Regions from separate parts of the Burkholderia anthinoferrum genome, predicted to be linked through region 3. Evidence: riboswitches for the same ligand, from Rfam matches in the RefSeq annotation. Region 3 holds a riboswitch; each other region holds the start of a gene.

Region 1 (6,141 bases), on a different contig from region 3:
GAAGCGCCCGTCGAGCCCGCGCAGCAGTTGACGCATTTCCTCGCGGCCGCACGCGTCGAGTGCGGGCAACAGCGTCGACCGCACGCGCTCGATCACCGCGAGCGTATGCGGCCATTCGCCGGGCGGCGGCACGTCGATACCGGAATTCTCCGAAGCGGTTCCGCACACAGTGGCCAGCCAGTGCTGCGCGAGCCGTTCGAGCCGCTCGCGCGTATCGCCCGCATGCCGCCACGGCGACGCGTCGAGCGTTTGCAGGATGGCCGGCCGCGGCCCCGTCCACGGCGCGGCCCAGTCGGCCGCGAGCGGATCGAACGCGTCGCCGAGCGCAAGATCGCGCGCGAGCGCGCCGATCAGCCCGGCCCGTTCGCCCTTGCCGTCGCCGACCGGAAAACGTGCGAGCGCGAGCAGCGTGTCGCGCCGCTGGCGCTCGACCGGCGACGCGCCGAACACGTGCAGCCCGTCGCGAATCTGCGCTTCCTTCAATTCGCACAGCCACGCGTCGACCCGCGTGAGCAGCGCATCCTCGTCGCCCGCATCGCGCGGCGGCGACACGCTCAGCTCGTCGTGCAGACGATGCTCGGCGATCGTCGCGAGGATCGTCTTGCGCAGCAGCTTCGCGCGCCGCGCATCGACCATCAGCGCTTCGTAGTATTCGTCGACCTGCCGTTCGAGATCCTGCAGCGGCCCGTAGTTTTCCGCGCGCGTGAGCGGCGGCATCAGGTGATCGACGATCACGGCCTGCGCGCGGCGCTTCGCCTGGCTGCCCTCGCCCGGATCGTTGACGATGAACGGATACAGGTGCGGCAGCGGCCCGAGCGTCAGGTCGGGCCAGCACGCGTCGGACAGCGCGACGCTCTTGCCCGGCAGCCATTCGAGATTGCCGTGCTTGCCGAGATGGATGACGGCGTCGACGCGATACGCATCGCGCAGCCAGAAATAGAACGCGAGATACGCGTGCGGCGGCACGAGGTCGGCATCGTGGTAGCTCGCGTAGTCGTTCTCGTCGCGCGAGCGCGACGGCTGGATGCCGACGAACACGTTGCCCGCGCGCCAGCCGGCGATCGTGAAACGCTGTTGCCGCAGCGTCGGATCGGCTTCGGGCGGCCCCCACCGTTCGTTCAGCGCATCGCGCACGGCGGCCGGCAGCCGCGCGAACCGCGCGACGTAGTCGGCCAGCGCGTAACTCTGAAATGCGGGACGCAGCGTACGCACGGCGGGATCGTTGGTGACGCCCTCGGTGAGCCGCGCAATCAGCGCGTCGCCGTCGGGCGGCAGGTCGGCCACGGTATAGCCCGCGTCGCGCAGCGCCGCGAGCACGCGCAGCGCGGAGGCCGGCGTGTCGAGCCCGACGCCGTTGCCGATCCGCCCTTCGCTTTGCGGATAGTTCGCGAGAATCAGCGCGATGCGCTTGTCGGCGTTATCCAGCGTGCGCAGCCGGCACCAGCCGCGCGCGAGCGCCGCGACGAACGCGATCCGCTCGGCATCCGGCTGGTAGCGCACGACGTCGACCTCGGTATGCGGGCAACGATACGCGAGCCCCTTGAAGCTCACAGCGCGCGTGACGATGCGCCCGTCGACCTCGGGCAGCGCGATGTGCATCGCGATGTCGCGGGCGTGCAGGCCCTGGCTGTCGGCGAGCCACGCGTCGCGATTGCCGCCGGACAGGATCACCTGCAGCACCGGCGCGTCGCCCGCGAGCACGTCGTGTTCGGGGCTGTCGATCGCGCCGGCCGCGAACGCGGTGGTATTCAGCACGAGCGCGACGCCATGCGTGTCGCACAGCTGCGTGATGACCTCGCGGCTCACCGCGTCCTTCAGCGACGTGACGGCGATCGGCAGCGGATTGAGCCGTTCGTGCACGAGCGCATCGGCCAGCGCGTCGAACACGGCCGTGTTCGCGGCCTGCCAGTGCGCGCGATAGAACAGGATCGCGACCACGGGTGCGCCCGGCGTCCAGCGCGCGCGCCAGTCGTCGACGCTCGCCGGGTCGCGCGCCGGGTGATACAGCGCGGCGGCCGGCAGCGGGCGCGGCGGTTCGGGCTCGTCGCCGAACCCGAGCGTGTGAAACGCGATGCTGCGCAGCAGCGCGTCGGCGTTGTGCACGCCGCCCTCGCGCAGATAGCGCCACCACAGCCGGCACAGGTCGGGCCTGACCGTGCTCTTCGCGACGAGGTTCGGGTCCTCCTGCAGGTCGCCCGAGAACATCGCGAGTTGCTGCCCGCGCTTCGACGCGAGCGACACGGCCTGCTCGATCCCGTACGGCCAGTATGCTTCGCCGCCGAGATGATCGATCACGACCGTCTTCGCGTGACGCAGCACGTCGTCGACGTAGAAATCGACCGACGCCGGCTGCCGCAGGAACGTGACGTTCGCGAGCCGCACGCTCGGAAATCCTTCGGGCAAGTGCGGCACGACGCTCGCGAGCAGCGACAGCGTCGTGTCGGCCGAACTCAGGATCACGATGTCGGCCGGCTGCTGGTCGATCCGGACGACGCCCTGCGTATCGTCGACGAAGCCGCCCGGCGTGGTGCGCAGCAGATGCATCGTGCGTTACGCCTGTTGCGGCTCGGCCGCGCACGCGGCGTCGAACGCGCGTTGCAGCTCGGCCGCGTCGAGATCCTCGCCGATCAGCACGAAGCGGCTCGCACGCGTTTCGCCGTCCTGCCAGCGGCGGTCGAAATAGCTGTCGAAACGGCGCCCGACGCCCTGGATCACGAGCCGCATCGGCGCGCCGGGCAGCGCGGCGAAGCCTTTCGCGCGATAGATCGTGTGCGCTTCGACCACACGCTGCAGCGCGGCGATCGTCGCTTCGCGCGTGCCGGCGTCGCCCGACACCACGACCGAATCGAAATCGTCGTGATGGTGATCGTGATCGCCGTCGTCGGCCGAGCCGTGATGGTCGTGACGCAGGTGGATCGTTTCCTCCGACGCCGATTCGAGGCCGAGCAGCATCGCGAGATCGAGCTCGCCGCGCGTCGCACGCACGATCTTCACCTGCGGCGGAATTTCTTCGCGGATCGCGGTTTCGATCCGCGCGAATTCGGCGTCGCCGACGAGGTCGGCCTTGTTCACGATCACGAGATCGGCGGACGACAGTTGATCGGCAAAGAGTTCGTGCAGCGGCGATTCGTGGTCGAGGTTCGGATCGGCGCGGCGCTGCGCGTCGACGGCCTGCGGGTTTTCCGCGAACTGGCCGCTCGCGGCGGCCGGCCCGTCGACGACGGTCACGACCGCGTCGACCGTGAAGCTGTTGCGGATCGTCGGCCAGTTGAACGCCTGCACGAGCGGCTTCGGCAGCGCGAGGCCCGACGTCTCGATCAGCACGTGATCGATGTCCGCGCGGCGCTCGACGAGCGCTTCCATCACCGGATAGAACTCTTCCTGCACGGTGCAGCACAGGCAGCCGTTCGCGAGTTCGTACAGCTGGCCCGCTGCTTCGCCCTGCGCGCCGTCGGCCTCGTCGCAGCCGATGCCGCAGCCCTTGAGGATTTCGCCGTCGATGCCGAGTTCGCCGAATTCGTTGACGATCACCGCGATGCGGCGGCCTTCGGCGTGCTGCAGGATGTGGCGCATCAGCGTCGTCTTGCCGCTGCCGAGAAAGCCCGTGACGATCGTGACGGGCAGCTTGCGTAGGGTCATGGTAGGTCCGGTGTCGAAGAGGGAATCAGGACGGGCTCGTCGCGTCGGTGGCGGCGCGGCCATTCACGGGACGGTACGCGCGAAGGTCGCCGCGCAGTCCGGCCGGACAGCCGCGGGACGGGCGGAACAACGAATCGGGCATGGTGCTTCCTTGCGAACGGTCGACATCGTGAATGCCAACACGGCTGCTGCCTGCCCCGCCCGCGTCGCGCCGTTCGCCGTGCCGGCCGGGCGCGTTCGCGCGCCGGCGGATCGGAGGTGACAGCGGGAAACACCGGGCGTCGGACCTGCTGCGGCCGTGGACGATGCGCCGCCTCCCCGCGGCGCTGAACCCCAATGTTTAGGCCGGTATCCGGGCTGACGAACACGCCGCTTCGCCTTCCCGGATGCGCGGCATCCAGTGGCGGTCGTCCGCATGCGCAGGGCATGCGGCGAAGCGGCGCTGCGTGGCGCTTGCGCGCGACGCGTTCGCTTACCGTTGCGGGGGCAGCACAGGTTGGCTCGACTGCGGTGCAGGCAGGCTCCCTGTTTCCCGTTTAACTGCGTGCGCCGGAGCGGCGCGCGCGAGCACCAAAACGCGTGCGAGTGTAGGCGGCGGGGCCGGGAGCGTCAAGGCGAGCGGTGCGCAGCGAACGCGAATGATTGTCGTTTTCAACTAAGCGAGATAAACTTCACCCGATAACAACGCAACCACCGCGCAACGGCAATGTGAGGCAATCACTCAGTCATCCTTAAATTTTCATGTCGAAACGACAGATATCCGGGCGGCGCTTTCCTGTGCTCGCCCTGTCGCTGTGCTCGATCGCCGGCGTTGCCTCCTTTCCTGCCCCGGCGGCCGAGTTCGACGACGAACTGCCCGCGCTCGAGGTGCGCAGCCGCCGTCATCCGAACGATCCGCGCGCCGAAAGCGTGAGTACGGCGACGCGCACCGCGACCGATCCGCGCGACGTCCCGCAAACGATCGACAGCGTGCCGGTCGAGGAAACGCTGTCCTATGGCGGCCGCACGCTGGCCGACGCGCTGGCCGGCGTGCCGGGTGTGTCCAATACGTCGGACACGCGCTTCGATTCGTTCCGCATTCGCGGCTTTTCCGCCGCGGGCGACCTGCTGCTCGACGGCATGCGCGACGACGCGCAATACGTGCGCAGTCTCGGCAACATCGAACGCGTCGAAGTGCTGAAGGGGCCGGCGGCGGCGCTGTACGGGCGCGGCAGCGGCGGCGGCGTCATCAACCGGATCACCAAGCAGCCGCTGCCGGAAAACTTCGGACATGTGTCGGCGGCGACCGGCAGTTATGGACGACTCGGCGCGTCGGTCGATCTCAACCGGATGCTGTCGGGCGCATGGAGCGTGCGGCTCAATGCCGGACGCGAACACGCGGGCAGCTTCCGCGACCACGTCGACGGCACGCGCCAGTACGTCGCGCCGTCGATCAAATGGCAGGACGCGCGGCGAAGCTGGCTGCTGCAGTTCGAATACGACACGTACCGGCGCGTGCCCGATCGCGGCATGCCGGCGTCGGTCGCCGCGGTCGATGCAGCCGGCAAGCCGCTCGCGTACGCGCTGCCGTCCGCGCCGCGCGCGACCTTCTTCGGCGCGGCGGGCCGCGACACCATCCGCGACGAAAACATGAACTGGCGCTCGGTCTTCACGCACGCGTTCGATGGCGGCTGGGAACTGCGCCATACGCTGGGCGTGCTGGATCTGCGCAGCACTTTCGACAACACCTACGTCACGCAAAGCTACGTCACGAAGCCGCGCGACTACCGGCGCGTGCAACGGGCGCGCTACCTTCAGGACATGACGCATCTGAACGTGCAGACCGGCGTCGAACTGGGCGGCAAGGTCGCGACCGGCCCGGGCGTGCATCACCTGCTGTTCGGCATCGAATACGGCTGGCAGAAACGCGCCCCGACGCTCTGGCAGGCCGACGCGGCGCCGGTCCCGATCACCGGACCGGATCGTCTCGCCCTGGCCGGCTCGACGCCGCGTCCGTATGCGATGAATCGCCACCGTGTCAGCGATTACGCGATCTTCGCGCAGGATCGCATCGACTTCGGGCGAGCATGGAAGCTCCTCGGTGGCGTGCGGGGAGAACGCTTCGACGTCGATTCGACCAACGCGCTGAACGATCTGCATGCACGGCGCACGACGACGGCGTGGAGCCCGCGGCTCGGCGTCGTGTGGTCGCCGGTGAGCGCGCACAGCCTGTATGCGTCGTACAGCAAGAACTTCGCGCCGGTCGGCGGCGACCTGATCGGCATCACGCCCGGCGCGCGCGGCAACGCCAACGATCTCGGCCCGCAATACACGCGTCAATACGAGATCGGCGTGAAAAGCGACTGGCGCGACGGCGCGCTGAGCACGACGCTCGCGCTGTTTCAGCTCGATCTGTACAACCGCCGCGTCGCCGACCCGGTTCGGCCGGGATTCTTCGATCTCACCGGCCTCGAGCGCAATCGCGGTATGGAACTGGGCGTCGCCGGCCGGCTCACGGGCGAC
Region 2 (6,141 bases), on a different contig from region 3:
ACGTGACGGGGCCGAGAATCACCGGTTTCGCGCGCACGCCCTGCGCGTTCGCTTCGGCCAGTTGCTGCAGCAGACGCGACGGATCGAGCGAGAAATTCGTATCCGCGTGGAACTCCGGCACGATGTAGTGGTAGTTCGTGTCGAACCACTTCGTCATTTCGCCGGCCGCGACACCGCCGCAGCACGCCGCATGTTCTTCCGCCGACTGCGCCGAACGGCCGCGCGCGACGCGGAAATAGTTGTCGAGCGCATCGCCGTGGAAGTCCTGCACGCGCTTCGGCAGGTTGCCGAGCGTGAAGCTCATGTCGAGCACCTGGTCGTAGAACGCGAAGTCGCCGATCGGTGCGAGATCGAGATCACGCTGGTCGTGCCAGTGGCGCCGCCGCAACTCGGCGCCGAGCGCCTTCAGTTCGTCGCGCGACGATTCGCCCTTCCAGTAGCGTTCGAGACCGAACTTGAGTTCGCGCTTCGCGCCGATGCGCGGAAAACCGAGGTTGTGTGTCGTGACCATGAAGCTGCCGTCCAGAGAAAAATGAAGATCCGGCAGCCATCATAGGGATTTCAAACCATGAAATAAAATGGCATTATTTCATTCATCCATTAACATTCTTCATGTATTCATGGAATGAGCGCCATCCATGCTGGAACGATTCCATCTCGTCGTCATTCGTGAAGTCGAGCGCCAGGGCTCGCTGACCGCGGCGGCCAATGCACTGCACCTCACGCAGTCGGCGCTCAGCCATACCGTCAGGAAAATCGAGCAGCAGCTCGGCACACCGATCTGGGACCGGGAAGGCCGCGGCCTGCGGCTCACGCAGGGCGGGCAGTATCTGTTGAAGCTGGCGAACCGGCTGCTGCCGCAGTTCGAGCTCGCCGAGGAACGGATGAAGCAGTACGCGAAGGGCGAGCGCGGCACGCTGCGCATCGGGATGGAGTGCCACCCGTGCTACCAGTGGCTGCTGAAGGTCGTGTCACCGTACCTGTCGCGCTGGCCCGACGTCGACGTGGACGTGAAGCAGCGCTTCCAGTTCGGCGGCATCGGCGCGCTATTCGGTTACGACATCGACGTGCTGGTGACGCCCGATCCGCTGAACAAGCCGGGGCTGCGTTTCGATCCAGTGTTCGACTACGAACAGGTGCTCGTGGTCGCGGATTCGCACCGGTTCGCGCATGCCGACTACGTGACGCCCGCGCAGCTGACCGACGAGATCCTGATCACGTACCCGGTCGAAACCGATCGGCTCGACATCTACAACCAGTTCCTGACGCCGGCCGGCATCGTGCCGAGGCGGCACAAGTCGATCGAGACGACCGACATCATGTTGCAGATGGTCGCGAGCGGGCGCGGCGTGGCCGCGCTGCCGCGGTGGCTCGCGGACGAGTACGCGGACCGGATGCCGGTCGTGCCGGTCAAGCTCGGCAAGAAGGGCATCGCGAAGCAGATCTTCCTCGGCATCCGTGAAGCGGATGCATCGATCGACTATCTGGCCGCGTTCGTCGCGCTGGCACGCGAATCGACGTGGAGCGCGCCGCGCATGCTGCGCTAGGCGCGCCCGGTTGCCCCGCGCGTCAGGCGGCGCGCATTCCCGCGCGCTCGCCGCGCTCGACCCATGCGCCGAACAGCAGGCCGATCGTCGTCCACATGATCACCTGCATGCCGATGGCCGCCACGCGGAATTTCCACAGCAAGGCCGCCGGGAAATCGGCCGGCAACTCGCTGACCGACGGCAGCCCGATCTGCACGGCCGCGATGATCGCGACGAACACGAGCCCGGCGACGATCGATGCGTTCCACTGCCCGAGCTTCGCCAGCAGATGGCGGCGCACGCTGACCGAGAACACCATCGTCGCCACCGAGATCGCGATCATCAGGAAAAACAGGCCCGTGCGATAGCCGATCGTGTCGGGGTCGCCGACCGACGGCGGATTGGCCGGGTACTTGAGGTTCGGCACGATCACGAGCGCGACGAACGCCGCCAGCGCGAGCCACGCGGCGAGCGGGCGCGCCGGCAGGCGGCTGCCGCGCCCGTATGCATACGCGAAGACCAGCGAGAACAGCCCGCCGAATGCCGCGCCGTAGGTCACGACGCCCGTCAGCAGCCCGAGGCCGGCCTGCGTGTGGCGGCTGACCAGCTCGGGCTCCGGCGCCTCGCCTTGGGCGGCGGTGGTTTTTTCCTCGAAGGCGATTGCCTGATCGACTTGCGGTTCGCCGACGATTTTCGCGAAACCGAACGTGAGGAGGCCCGCGGCGATGCCGGCGAGCATCCCGCGCATGAGCAGCTTTCCGACCATCTTTTACTCCGCGTCAGTGGCAGGGAAAGCCGAGCAGATGGCGGCCGTCGTGGACGAATTCGTGTACGACCATGCCCGGCACGAGCGACGTCGCGCCCTGTTCCGCACCGACGAAATAGAGTGCGAGCAGCAGGATCAGGCCGACGAACACGGCCCACGGCAACAGCTCACGGACGGGGATGGGTGCCGGCACGACCGCCGGCTTCAGCACTGCTTCGCTCATGGATGCACCTCAGGGGAATCGCGCCCCGACAAATGATGGATGGGTACGAAGGCAGGTCTGGCTTCCGGGATCATCGATTCTCCGGTTACAGTGGCGCGACCGCGCCGGAATTGCACCGGCTTCCGCGCTTCGTATCGGGCGAATTGTACGCGCGAACGTTCGCGTATTGAAGCGATGCCACATGGGCAAGCACATCCCGTTCCGGATCATCCGACAACCGACATGACCCTGCCTGCCTCGCTGCGCCTGATCGCGCACGCATCGACCCGCGCCATGCGCACCGGCACGTTTCCCGACGACGATCCGCTCGACGCACTCGGGCTCGCCGAAGCCGCTGCGTTGCGCGGCCGATGGATGGGCGTTGCCGGCTCGCTCGTGCTGTGCAGCCCGGCACGCTGCGCACGGCAGACGGCCGACGCACTCGGGCTGCTGCACGCCGATATCGACGATGCGCTGCGCGACCTCGACTACGGCAACTGGCGCGGCAAGCGGCTGCACGATCTCGCGCGCGACCTGCCCGACGAACTTGCAGCATGGATCGGCTCGCCGTCCGCGTCGCCGCATCGCGGCGAATCGTTCGACGCCGCCGCGCATCGGGTCGGCACATGGCTGGCCGCATTGCCGCGCGATCGCGATGTCGTCGCGATCACGCATGCACCGATCGTCCGCGCGGCCATCGCGCACGTGCTGCGGATGGATCGCGAGGCGGCCGCCCGCCTCGACGTCGCGCCGCTGTCGTGCACGACGTTCGTCGCGTCGCCCGGCGGCTGGACGTTGGCCGCGACAGACGACGTGCACGACACGGGTGCGTAGGCCACTGTCTCGTTCACGATGTGGGTAGACGATGCGCCCCGACGCGTCACATGCCGCCGCTTTCCTTACATCCCGTAAGACGCACCGTTCGTCGTCCCAACTGTCATCAAACTGACTGCTAGCCGCAGCTAGGATCGGACGCGGTTCCCTCACGAGATGCCGTCATGAATCAACCCGCTTCGTCCTCCCCGCACCATCCCGGCTCCGTCGCACGCAACAGGCAGATCGGTTATGCCGCGTTCCTGCTGGTGCTCGTGCTCGGCGCCGTCTATATCGCCACGCACTTGCTCGCCGATCTGGCGCCGGTCCGCGAAGGGACGCTGTTCCCGTATCTGCTGCTCGGCGCCGCGCTGCTGATCGCGCTCGGCTTCGAATTCGTCAACGGCTTCCACGACACCGCGAATGCGGTCGCCACCGTGATCTATACGCACTCGCTGACGCCGAACGTCGCAGTGATCTGGTCGGGCATGTGGAACTTCCTCGGTGTGATGGTCTCGAGCGGTGCCGTCGCCTTCGGCATCCTGCAGTTGCTGCCGGTCGAGCTGATCCTGCAGGTCGGCAGCGGCGCGGGCTTCGCGATGGTGTTCGCACTGCTGATCGCCGCGATCGTCTGGAACCTCGCGACCTGGTATTTCGGATTGCCGTCTTCGAGCTCGCATACGCTGATCGGCTCGATCATCGGCGTCGGGCTGATGAACCAGCTGATGCACGGGCCGTCCGGCACGAGCGGCGTCGACTGGGGCCAGGCGCTCGGCGTCGGCAAGTCGCTTCTGCTCTCGCCGATCGTCGGTTTCCTGTGTGCATCGCTGCTGCTACTCGCGCTGAAGGCCGTCGTGCGGATTCCCGAGCTGTACAAGGAACCGCCGAAGGACCAGCCGCCGCCGTTCTGGATTCGCTGCCTGCTGATCCTCACCTGCACCGGCGTGTCGTTCGCACACGGGTCGAACGACGGGCAGAAAGGAATGGGCCTCATCATGCTGATCCTGATCGGCACGGTGCCCACCGCATATGCGCTGAACAAGGCCGTCACGCCCGCCGAATCGCAGACCTTCGTGGCCGTCGCGAACCAGGCGGCCGCGACGTTCGGGAAGTATACGAACGGCGTCGCGCCGTCCGCGAACCCGCGCGCCGATGTCGAACACTACGTGCAGCATCGTGAACTGACGCCCGCCGTGCTGCCGGCCGTCGCGCAGTTATCCACGTCGCTCGCGACCGCCGTCGGCGCGTCGGGCTCGATGGCGGCCGTGCCGCAGCGCGACGTCGACAACGTGCGCAACACGATGTATCTCGTCTCCGAAGCCATTCGCCTGATCGAGAAGTCGGGCCAGCCCGCGTTCGCGGCCGACGACAAGCTCGCGATCAACAACTATCGCACGCAGCTCGACCACGCGACCAAGTTCATTCCGACGTGGGTGAAGGTCGCCGTCGCGATCGCGCTGGGTCTCGGCACGATGGTCGGCTGGAAGCGGATCGTCGTGACCGTCGGCGAAAAAATCGGCAAGCAGCATCTGACGTACGGACAGGGCGCATCGGCCGAACTCGTCGCGATGCTGACGATCGGCGCCGCCGACGTGTACGGGTTGCCCGTATCGACGACTCACGTGCTGTCGTCGGGTGTCGCGGGCACGATGGCGGCGAACGGCTCCGGCTTGCAATGGAGCACGGTGCGCAGCCTCGTCCTCGCATGGGTGCTGACGCTGCCGGCGTCGATCGCGCTGGCGGCCGGGCTTTACTGGTTGTTCCGGTCGCTGGCCTGATCGCGGACGCGGCGGGTGGCGGGCGATCGCCGGCTATCCGCCGCGGCAGGTGGGATATGGCGCTTCTCCGCTTCTCCGCTTCTCCGCTTCTACGCTTCTACGCTTCTCCGCTCCGGCACGTCGCAACATTCAGTGTGTCGATGCCGCGCCTTCAATGCTTCCTGGCCCGAATTAAAGCGCAAGATCTGGAGCGTATCGGCATGTGGACGCAGCTAGACTGGGTTCATCAACTTTCATCGTGAATCCGACCGTGCGCGACCGCACGACGCCGCACTGCCGATGCCCCGAGGTACGCCCGTGAACATTGCCGATCTGCAACCCGCCGTCGACTCGCCGGACATCGCGCAGCGCGTCGACACCCTCGACTGGCCGAGCGTCGATGCCGAGCTCGATCGCTACGGATGCGCGCGCGTGCCGGGCCTGATGTCGGCACGCGAGTGCGATGCACTCGCGTCGCTCTATCCGCGCGATGCGCTCTATCGTTCACGCGTCGTGATGGCGCGGCACGGCTTTGGCCGGGGCGAGTACAAGTATTTCGCATATCCGCTGCCCGCGGTCATCGCCGAGCTGCGCGCGACGATCTACCCGCATCTCGCGCCGATCGCGAATCGCTGGAACCGGGCGCTCGGATGCGACGTCCGTTATCCGAAAGACCATGCGACGTTCCTAGACCGCTGCCACGCAGCGGGACAGACGCGACCGACACCGCTGATCCTGCAATACGGTGCCGACGACTACAACTGCCTCCATCAGGACCTGTATGGCGAGCACGTGTTTCCGCTGCAGGTCGCGATCCTGCTGTCGGCGCCGGGCCGCGATTTCAGTGGCGGGGAATTCGTGCTGACGGAACAGCGACCACGCATGCAGTCGCGTGCGGAAGTGGTGCCGCTGACACAAGGCGACGCGGTGATCTTCGCGGTACACGGCCGGCCCGTGCAGGGAACCCGCGGCGTCTATCGCGTCAACCTGCGGCACGGCGTCAGCCGGATTCGAAGCGGCCACCGCCATACGGTCGGCATCATCTTCCATGACGCGCAATAGCGGGTAGTGGATAGC
Region 3 (6,141 bases):
CGAGCTGCTCGACCGCGGCCGTGTAATGCGCGTCGGCACCGGCCTTCACGCGCATCCATGCGTCGATGTCGTCCGGCGCCGGCATCACGTGCAACGCATTCAGCGGCACCCCGTCGTCGCCGGTCAGGCGTTGCAGCGCGGCGCGTGCTTCGTCGCTGATCGAGGTCGGGAAGGGCACGACACGGCTCGGCAGCACGACGCCGTCGGGTTTGTCTTTCATTGCTTGGATTCCGTTCGGTACGTCATGCGGCCGAAGGCCAGTGGCGCAGCATCACGTCGAGCGCATCGAGGCTGCGTGCCCACGACACGTCCGAATCCGGCGCGCTGTGCGAGAAGCCGCCGGCGCTTTCGAGCGTCACGTAGCCCATGAAGAAACCGCCGAGCAGGCGGATCGCATGCGCCTGTTCGCTATCGGGCAAGCCGTAGCTGCGCAGCACCGCTGCCGTCATCCTGACGAGTTGCCCGCCCGCGCTTGCGGTGGCGCGCCCGCCGCTCACCGGATGGCGCGCGGCCGCGAAGCGGCCCGGATGCGCACGTGCGTAGTCGCGATAGACGTTGGCGAGCGCGGCCAGCGCGTCCTTGCCGGTGCGGCCGGCCAGCGCGTCGGCGGCGCGCTCGGCCAGCTCCTGCAGCGCGAACAGCGCGATCCGGCTCTTGAGATCGTCGAAGCTCGCGACATGGGAATACAGGCTCGCCAGCTTGACGTCGAAATGCCGCGCGAGCGCTGCGCCGGTGAGTTGCTCGAAGCCGGTTTCATCGGCGAGCTGCGCGCCGGCTTCGACGAGCTTGTCCACGGTAATGCCGGCACGCGCCATGACGAATGCTATGCGGGTTAGTCAAAAAACTAATTTTATTAGCTTTTGCCGTGCTGTCAATTTTCCGCGCGTGCCGGTGTGGTGCGTCGCGCCGCTGCGTGGGGCCGTCAGAACGTATAGCTCACCTTGCCGAACGCGGTGCGCCCGAGCGTGTTGTAGCCGTACGCGGTCATGTATTGCCGGTCGAACAGGTTCGACAGCGACGCCGACACCGTCAAGTGCGAATTGATCCGGTACGACGCGCGCAGGCTCACCGTCAGGTACGACGCCAGATACTGCCGGTTGGCCGGGTCGTCGAACGTCGAGCCGCCGTACAGCAGCGACGCGCCTGTGCTCAGCGCGTGCAGCTTCAGTTCGTCCCACGTGTGGTCGACGTTCAGGCTGACCGTCTGGCGCGGCCGGCGGCTGAGCCAGGTCTGGTTGGTCTCGTCCTGCGGATTCAGGATGCCGACCGCGACGCTCACCGGCGTCGAGCGGCCGATCGTTCCCTTGTACGACAGGTCGATGCCGCGAATGTGCGAACGGCCGATGTTCATCGGCGAGAACGTCGCCGGGTTGTACGCGATCAGGTTGTTGACGCGCGTGTCGTAGATCGCCGCGGTGAACATGCCGTACGCCGTGTTCGCGTCGAGCGCGGCCTCGACCGACGTGCTGCGTTCCGGGCTGAGGTTCGGATTGCCGTAGCCCGGGTAGTACAGGTCGTTGAACGTCGGCAGGCGGAACGCGTTGCCGTACGACACGCGCGCCGTGTAGACCGGCGTGATCGCCCACGACAGCGCGGCGTTGCCGGTGTTCACCGCTTGCCCGGCGATGATCTCGTGACGGCCGGCGACGAACATCGTCACGTTGCCGAGCGTCGCCGACTGGTGCAGCGAGAACGCGGAATCGTTGCGCGTCGGCACGCCGCCGGGAATGTCGACCGGCAGGAACGCCTGTTCGCGCGTGAAGTCGTACGCGAGCTTCGATTCGCCCGACAGCGGCAGCCCGAACAGGTGGAAACCGTGCGCCTGATGGGTCAGCGACGTCGACGTGCTGATGCGCTGCGAATTGATCTGGTCCGTCGCGAGGGCCGGGTTGTCCGCGTAGATGAACTGGCGATCGTTCGCATAGCCGAACGACTGGTCGAACTGCGTATCGGGCGTGATGTCGAGATGGAATGCGACGCCGGTCGTCAACTGGTGATCGCGTTCGCGATTCGCGTAGCCGCTGTTGTCGTAGGACAGATCGGAGCGGTGGTACAGCGCGAACGTCGAGATCGACCAGTTGTCGCGCGCATAGCCGAGCCGCGCGTCGAGATCCTGCGCGTGATACGGGTTGCGGCCGTCTTCGTGGCCGTAGAAGAAGGGCCGCGTCGCATCGATGCCGGCCGTGTTGTAGTCGTGCAGCCCGAGCGAATAGGTGAGCCCGCCCAGCGCGGCCAGCGGCCCGGTCGACGGCACCGTGCCCGACGTGCGGAACTGCGTGTCGAACGTCTTGTTCGAGCCGCCGCCGAACGACACGGTGGTCTGGTTCGGCTGGTTGGCGGCGCGGCGCGTGAAGAGTTGCACGACGCCGCCCATCGCGTTGTTGCCGAACGATGCGGCGGCCGGGCCGGAGATCACCTCGACGCGCTCGAACGCTTCGGTCGGCAGGTCGGCCCACGGCGCGATGCCGGTGGTCGGCGAGCCGATCCGGATGCCGTCGATGAACACGGCGACCTGGCTCGCCGACGAGCCGCGGATGCTGACCGACGCGGACGAGCCGGGCCCGCCGTTCTGCGCGACGGTCACGCCCGGCAGCGTCGCGAGCGCTTGCGTGATGCTCGGGTCGGCCGGCGACAGCCGGTCGAGATCCTCGCGCGTGAGCACCTGCGTCGACGCATAGCGCCGGTCGAACGATTCGGGCAGGTGCCGCGTGTCGGTCACGCTGATCGTGGGCAGGTCCGCGCCTGACGCCAGTGCCGCGGGCTGCGCAGGCGCCGCGTCGCCGGCCGCATGGGCGAGCGGGGAAAGCAGCGCGGTGGCGGCGGACGTGGCAAGCAGGTGACGAAGGTTCATGAGACAGCGGGACAAAGCGTGTGACGTGTACGGCGACCGTGAGCCGGGGGCCGGCAGGGGATGCATGCCGACGGCGTGTCGGGGCGGCGCTTCCGGCCGGGAAGCGGATTCGGGAACGATGGACATCTGACGGATCCTGAGGTCGGGTCGTCCATGCAACAGGCGGCCGCCAACGGCGGTGCTTGCACATCGGGACACCCCGCCCGGTGCGGCTGCTGGACCTCGGGTCGATGGCAGGTCTCCTGGCTCGCGGGTCGCCATCCGTGCGGGCCTTCCCGGTTTCCCAGTGGCATGCGGTGGCACGGATTCGCCGCTCACAGTTGCGGGGGCAGCCGCAGATTCGAGACGTCGCCTCGCCTGCGTTCCCTTTTGATCCCATCCCTGGGAACCATCAGCGCGCAAGGGTAATGGCGCGCGGTCGGGCACGTCAATCGTCCGGGCGCGCGCGGATGCGAAAAAACGTCATTACCCGGTGTCGGCTTTCCGGATGCTTGCGTTCGAGGTGCCCGGGCGGCGTTTCAGGTCTGAAGAAACGGTCGGGTTCGAACGCATCCGTCGCATCCGCGCGGCGGCGATCGCGCGCGTATTCATGAAGACGCCTTCAGACCGACTTCGGGACGACGACGTAATCAGTCCGGGGCGCGAAACCTGGCGCGACGTGGAGGCGGGGCGGTGCGCGCATGACAGGATCTTCATGCGCGCCGCGACGCTCAGGCCGGTGCCGACACCAGCGCGCAGAAGTTCTCGAGATCGACGTTGCCGCCGCTGATCACCACGCCGACGCGCTTGCCCTGCAGCGCGTCCTTCATCCGTCGCACGGCGGCGAACGCCAGGCAGCCGGTCGGCTCGACGACGAGCTTCATGCGCGTGGCGAAGAAGCGCATGCAGTCGACCAGTTCCGCGTCCGTCGCGGTCAGGATGTCGTCGACGTCGCGGCGCAGGATCGGGAACGTAAGGTTGCCGACGTGCTGCGTCTGCGCGCCGTCGGCGATCGTGCGCGGCGTGTCGATGTGCACGATCGTGCCGGACCGGAACGATTGCTGCGCGTCGTTGCCGGCTTCGGGCTCGACGCCGTACAGCTTCGCGTGCGGCGACAGCGCGCGCGTGGCGAGCGCGGTGCCCGACAGCAGCCCGCCGCCGCCGAGCGGCGTGAACACCGCGTCGAGCGGCCCGACTTCGTCGAACAGTTCCTTGGCCGCGGTGCCCTGGCCGGCGATCACGTCCGGGTGATCGTAGGGCGGAACCAGCGTGAGCCCGTGCTTTTCCGCGAGCTCGCGCCCGATCTGCTCGCGATCCTCGGTGTAGCGGTCGTAGGTCACGACGTTGCCGCCGTAGCCGCGCGTCGCGGCTATCTTCGCGGCCGGTGCGTCCTGCGGCATCACGATCGTCGCGGGAATGCCGAGGATGCGCGCCGACAGCGCGATTGCCTGCGCATGGTTGCCCGACGAGAACGCGACGACGCCGTGGCGGCGCTGTTCCGCGTCGAAGCGCGACAGCGCGTTGAACGCGCCGCGGAACTTGAACGCGCCCATGCGCTGCAGGTTCTCGCACTTGAAGAACACCTGTGCGCCGAGCGCGTCGTCGATCGTCCGCGACGTCATCACCGGCGTGCGGTGCGCATGGCCTTCGAGCCGGGCCGCGGCGGCGGCGACGTCGTCGTACGTGGGGAGAGTCGGAGAATTCATGGTCGCTCGGGGTCGAAAAAGTCAGTCAACTGGAATGCGGGGCGCGCCGCGTCACTTCGCATCGTTGTAGACGGTGGCGCGCGACACGCCGAGATGCTGCGACACGATCTCCATCGCGCGGCGCACCTCGAGGAAGCCGTCCGCCTTCAGCGTCTGCATCAGCTCGCGGCGCTGGTCGGTCTTCAGCTCGCGCGGCGTCGTCGCGAGGCGTGTCGCGAAGGCGTCGATGCGCTGCCGGATCGCGTCCGCGCCGGCCGGGTCGAGCGTTTCGACGACGGCTTCGCCGTCCGTGCGGCAGAACTGGCTCAGCATGCCCTGGAAGCCGCGGAACAGCGTGACGTCGGCATTCAGGCACAGCGCGGCCACGTAGCGCCCGGTCGAATCCTTGATGCCGATCGACGTGCTTTTCGCAGTGCGGCCGTCGGCGAAGCGGTTCGGATAGTTCGCGAGCACCTGCGGGAAATCGTCGTCGGCGATGCGCGCGAGGCCGAGTTCGGTTGCGGGATCGCCGACCGCGCGCCCGGACAGGTTGTTGTGAATCGCGAGGATCGCGTGCTCGGGCGTGCGCAGGTCGTGCACGACGACCTCGGTGAACGGCGCGAACATCTCGCCGAGCCCTTCGGCGATGCGCTGCACCTGCTCGATCAGCGATGCCTGCTCCGACAGCAGTGGTTTGCGGTTCGTGCTCATGCGTGCTCCTGCGGGGCGGGGGCGTCCGTCGTCTCGGGGCGCGTGATGTCGGCCAGCAGCGGGCGCGCGATCCGGACGTAGTCGGCTGCGTCGAGCACGACCGAGCGGTCGAGGCGGCCCGCGTTGAACGCGATCTCGGCGTTGCGCTCGACCAGCGCCGGATCGACGACGAGCGTCACGTTCGCATCGAATACGAACGGCGGCACGGCACCCATCACGCAGCGCGTGACGGCGGCCGCGAGGTCGGGCGAGGCGAGCGTCGCCTTGCGCCGGCCAAGCGCATCGGCGACCTTGCGGAAGTCGATCTTCAGGTGGCCGGGAATTACCGCGAGCGCGGTGGCGCCGCCGCCGTCCTTGAACGTGCAGAGCATCGCCTTCGCGCCCTGTTCGGGGCGCGTGCCGCGCAGCGCGGCAATCGCGTCGGATTTGCCTTCCGCTGGATGCTCGAGCACGCGGAAACGCGCGCCGGCGGTAGTCAGCAGGTCGCAAAGCGTGTCGAAAACGGGAGAGTCGTTCATGGCGCTCCGGGAGGCAGGCAGAGGCGCAGACGCGCTGGGATTAAAGAATTGTCCAAGTATAGACGTTTTGTCGCAGCCCTGACAAAGGCGAGACCGGTCGTCGCTGTCCGGCCTTGCCGACGCGGCCCGTTCTCCAGCAGCCGAAAGGAGATTTCATATCGCGGAATTCGCATCGGTTTCCCGCCGCCGCGTTTTACCGCCGCTTGAAACCGTGTTTTGCATCGCAAAAACGCTTGGCTATCTCATTGAAAAACAACAAAAATTTATATCTTATGTCTTATATAAGACTTGACCGAAATGTTGCCGGACGGGATTACTATTGAGTCCATGCAGTTCGCTTCGTCACACGCGGCGGGCACGCTGAACTCTTTACTCAAATGCGCTTCGTTCCCAGGAG

What was found. A riboswitch is a leader RNA that binds a small molecule or an ion and turns the genes downstream of it on or off. The one in region 3 is predicted to bind cobalamin.
Region 1: another riboswitch for cobalamin. It lies ahead of cobW (cobalamin biosynthesis protein CobW); the one in region 3 lies ahead of C5F75_RS22435 (TonB-dependent receptor domain-containing protein).
Region 2: another riboswitch for cobalamin. It lies ahead of C5F75_RS17700 (CbtB domain-containing protein); the one in region 3 lies ahead of C5F75_RS22435 (TonB-dependent receptor domain-containing protein).

The regions. Positions count from the first base shown of each region.
Region 1 covers NZ_LFZP01000032.1:161,653-167,793, forward strand. The annotation lists gene cobN (cobaltochelatase subunit CobN) at 1-2,544, opposite strand, end outside; gene cobW (cobalamin biosynthesis protein CobW) at 2,551-3,639, opposite strand; cobalamin riboswitch at 3,966-4,229, opposite strand; gene C5F75_RS10175 (TonB-dependent receptor) at 4,381-6,141, shown strand, end outside.
Region 2 covers NZ_LFZP01000046.1:2,323-8,463, reverse strand. The annotation lists gene metE (5-methyltetrahydropteroyltriglutamate--homocysteine S-methyltransferase) at 1-511, opposite strand, end outside; gene C5F75_RS17710 (LysR family transcriptional regulator) at 639-1,547, shown strand; gene C5F75_RS17705 (CbtA family protein) at 1,570-2,292, opposite strand; gene C5F75_RS17700 (CbtB domain-containing protein) at 2,306-2,515, opposite strand; cobalamin riboswitch at 2,549-2,687, opposite strand; gene C5F75_RS17695 (histidine phosphatase family protein) at 2,738-3,328, shown strand; gene C5F75_RS17690 (inorganic phosphate transporter) at 3,493-5,085, shown strand; gene C5F75_RS17685 (2OG-Fe(II) oxygenase) at 5,365-6,126, shown strand.
Region 3 covers NZ_LFZP01000051.1:424,779-430,919, forward strand. The annotation lists gene C5F75_RS22425 (alpha/beta hydrolase) at 1-220, opposite strand, end outside; gene C5F75_RS22430 (TetR/AcrR family transcriptional regulator) at 243-794, opposite strand; gene C5F75_RS22435 (TonB-dependent receptor domain-containing protein) at 923-2,851, opposite strand; cobalamin riboswitch at 3,067-3,259, opposite strand; gene C5F75_RS36435 (hypothetical protein) at 3,317-3,547, opposite strand; gene C5F75_RS22440 (threo-3-hydroxy-L-aspartate ammonia-lyase) at 3,562-4,536, opposite strand; gene C5F75_RS22445 (helix-turn-helix transcriptional regulator) at 4,588-5,226, opposite strand; gene C5F75_RS22450 (YbaK/prolyl-tRNA synthetase associated domain-containing protein) at 5,223-5,744, opposite strand.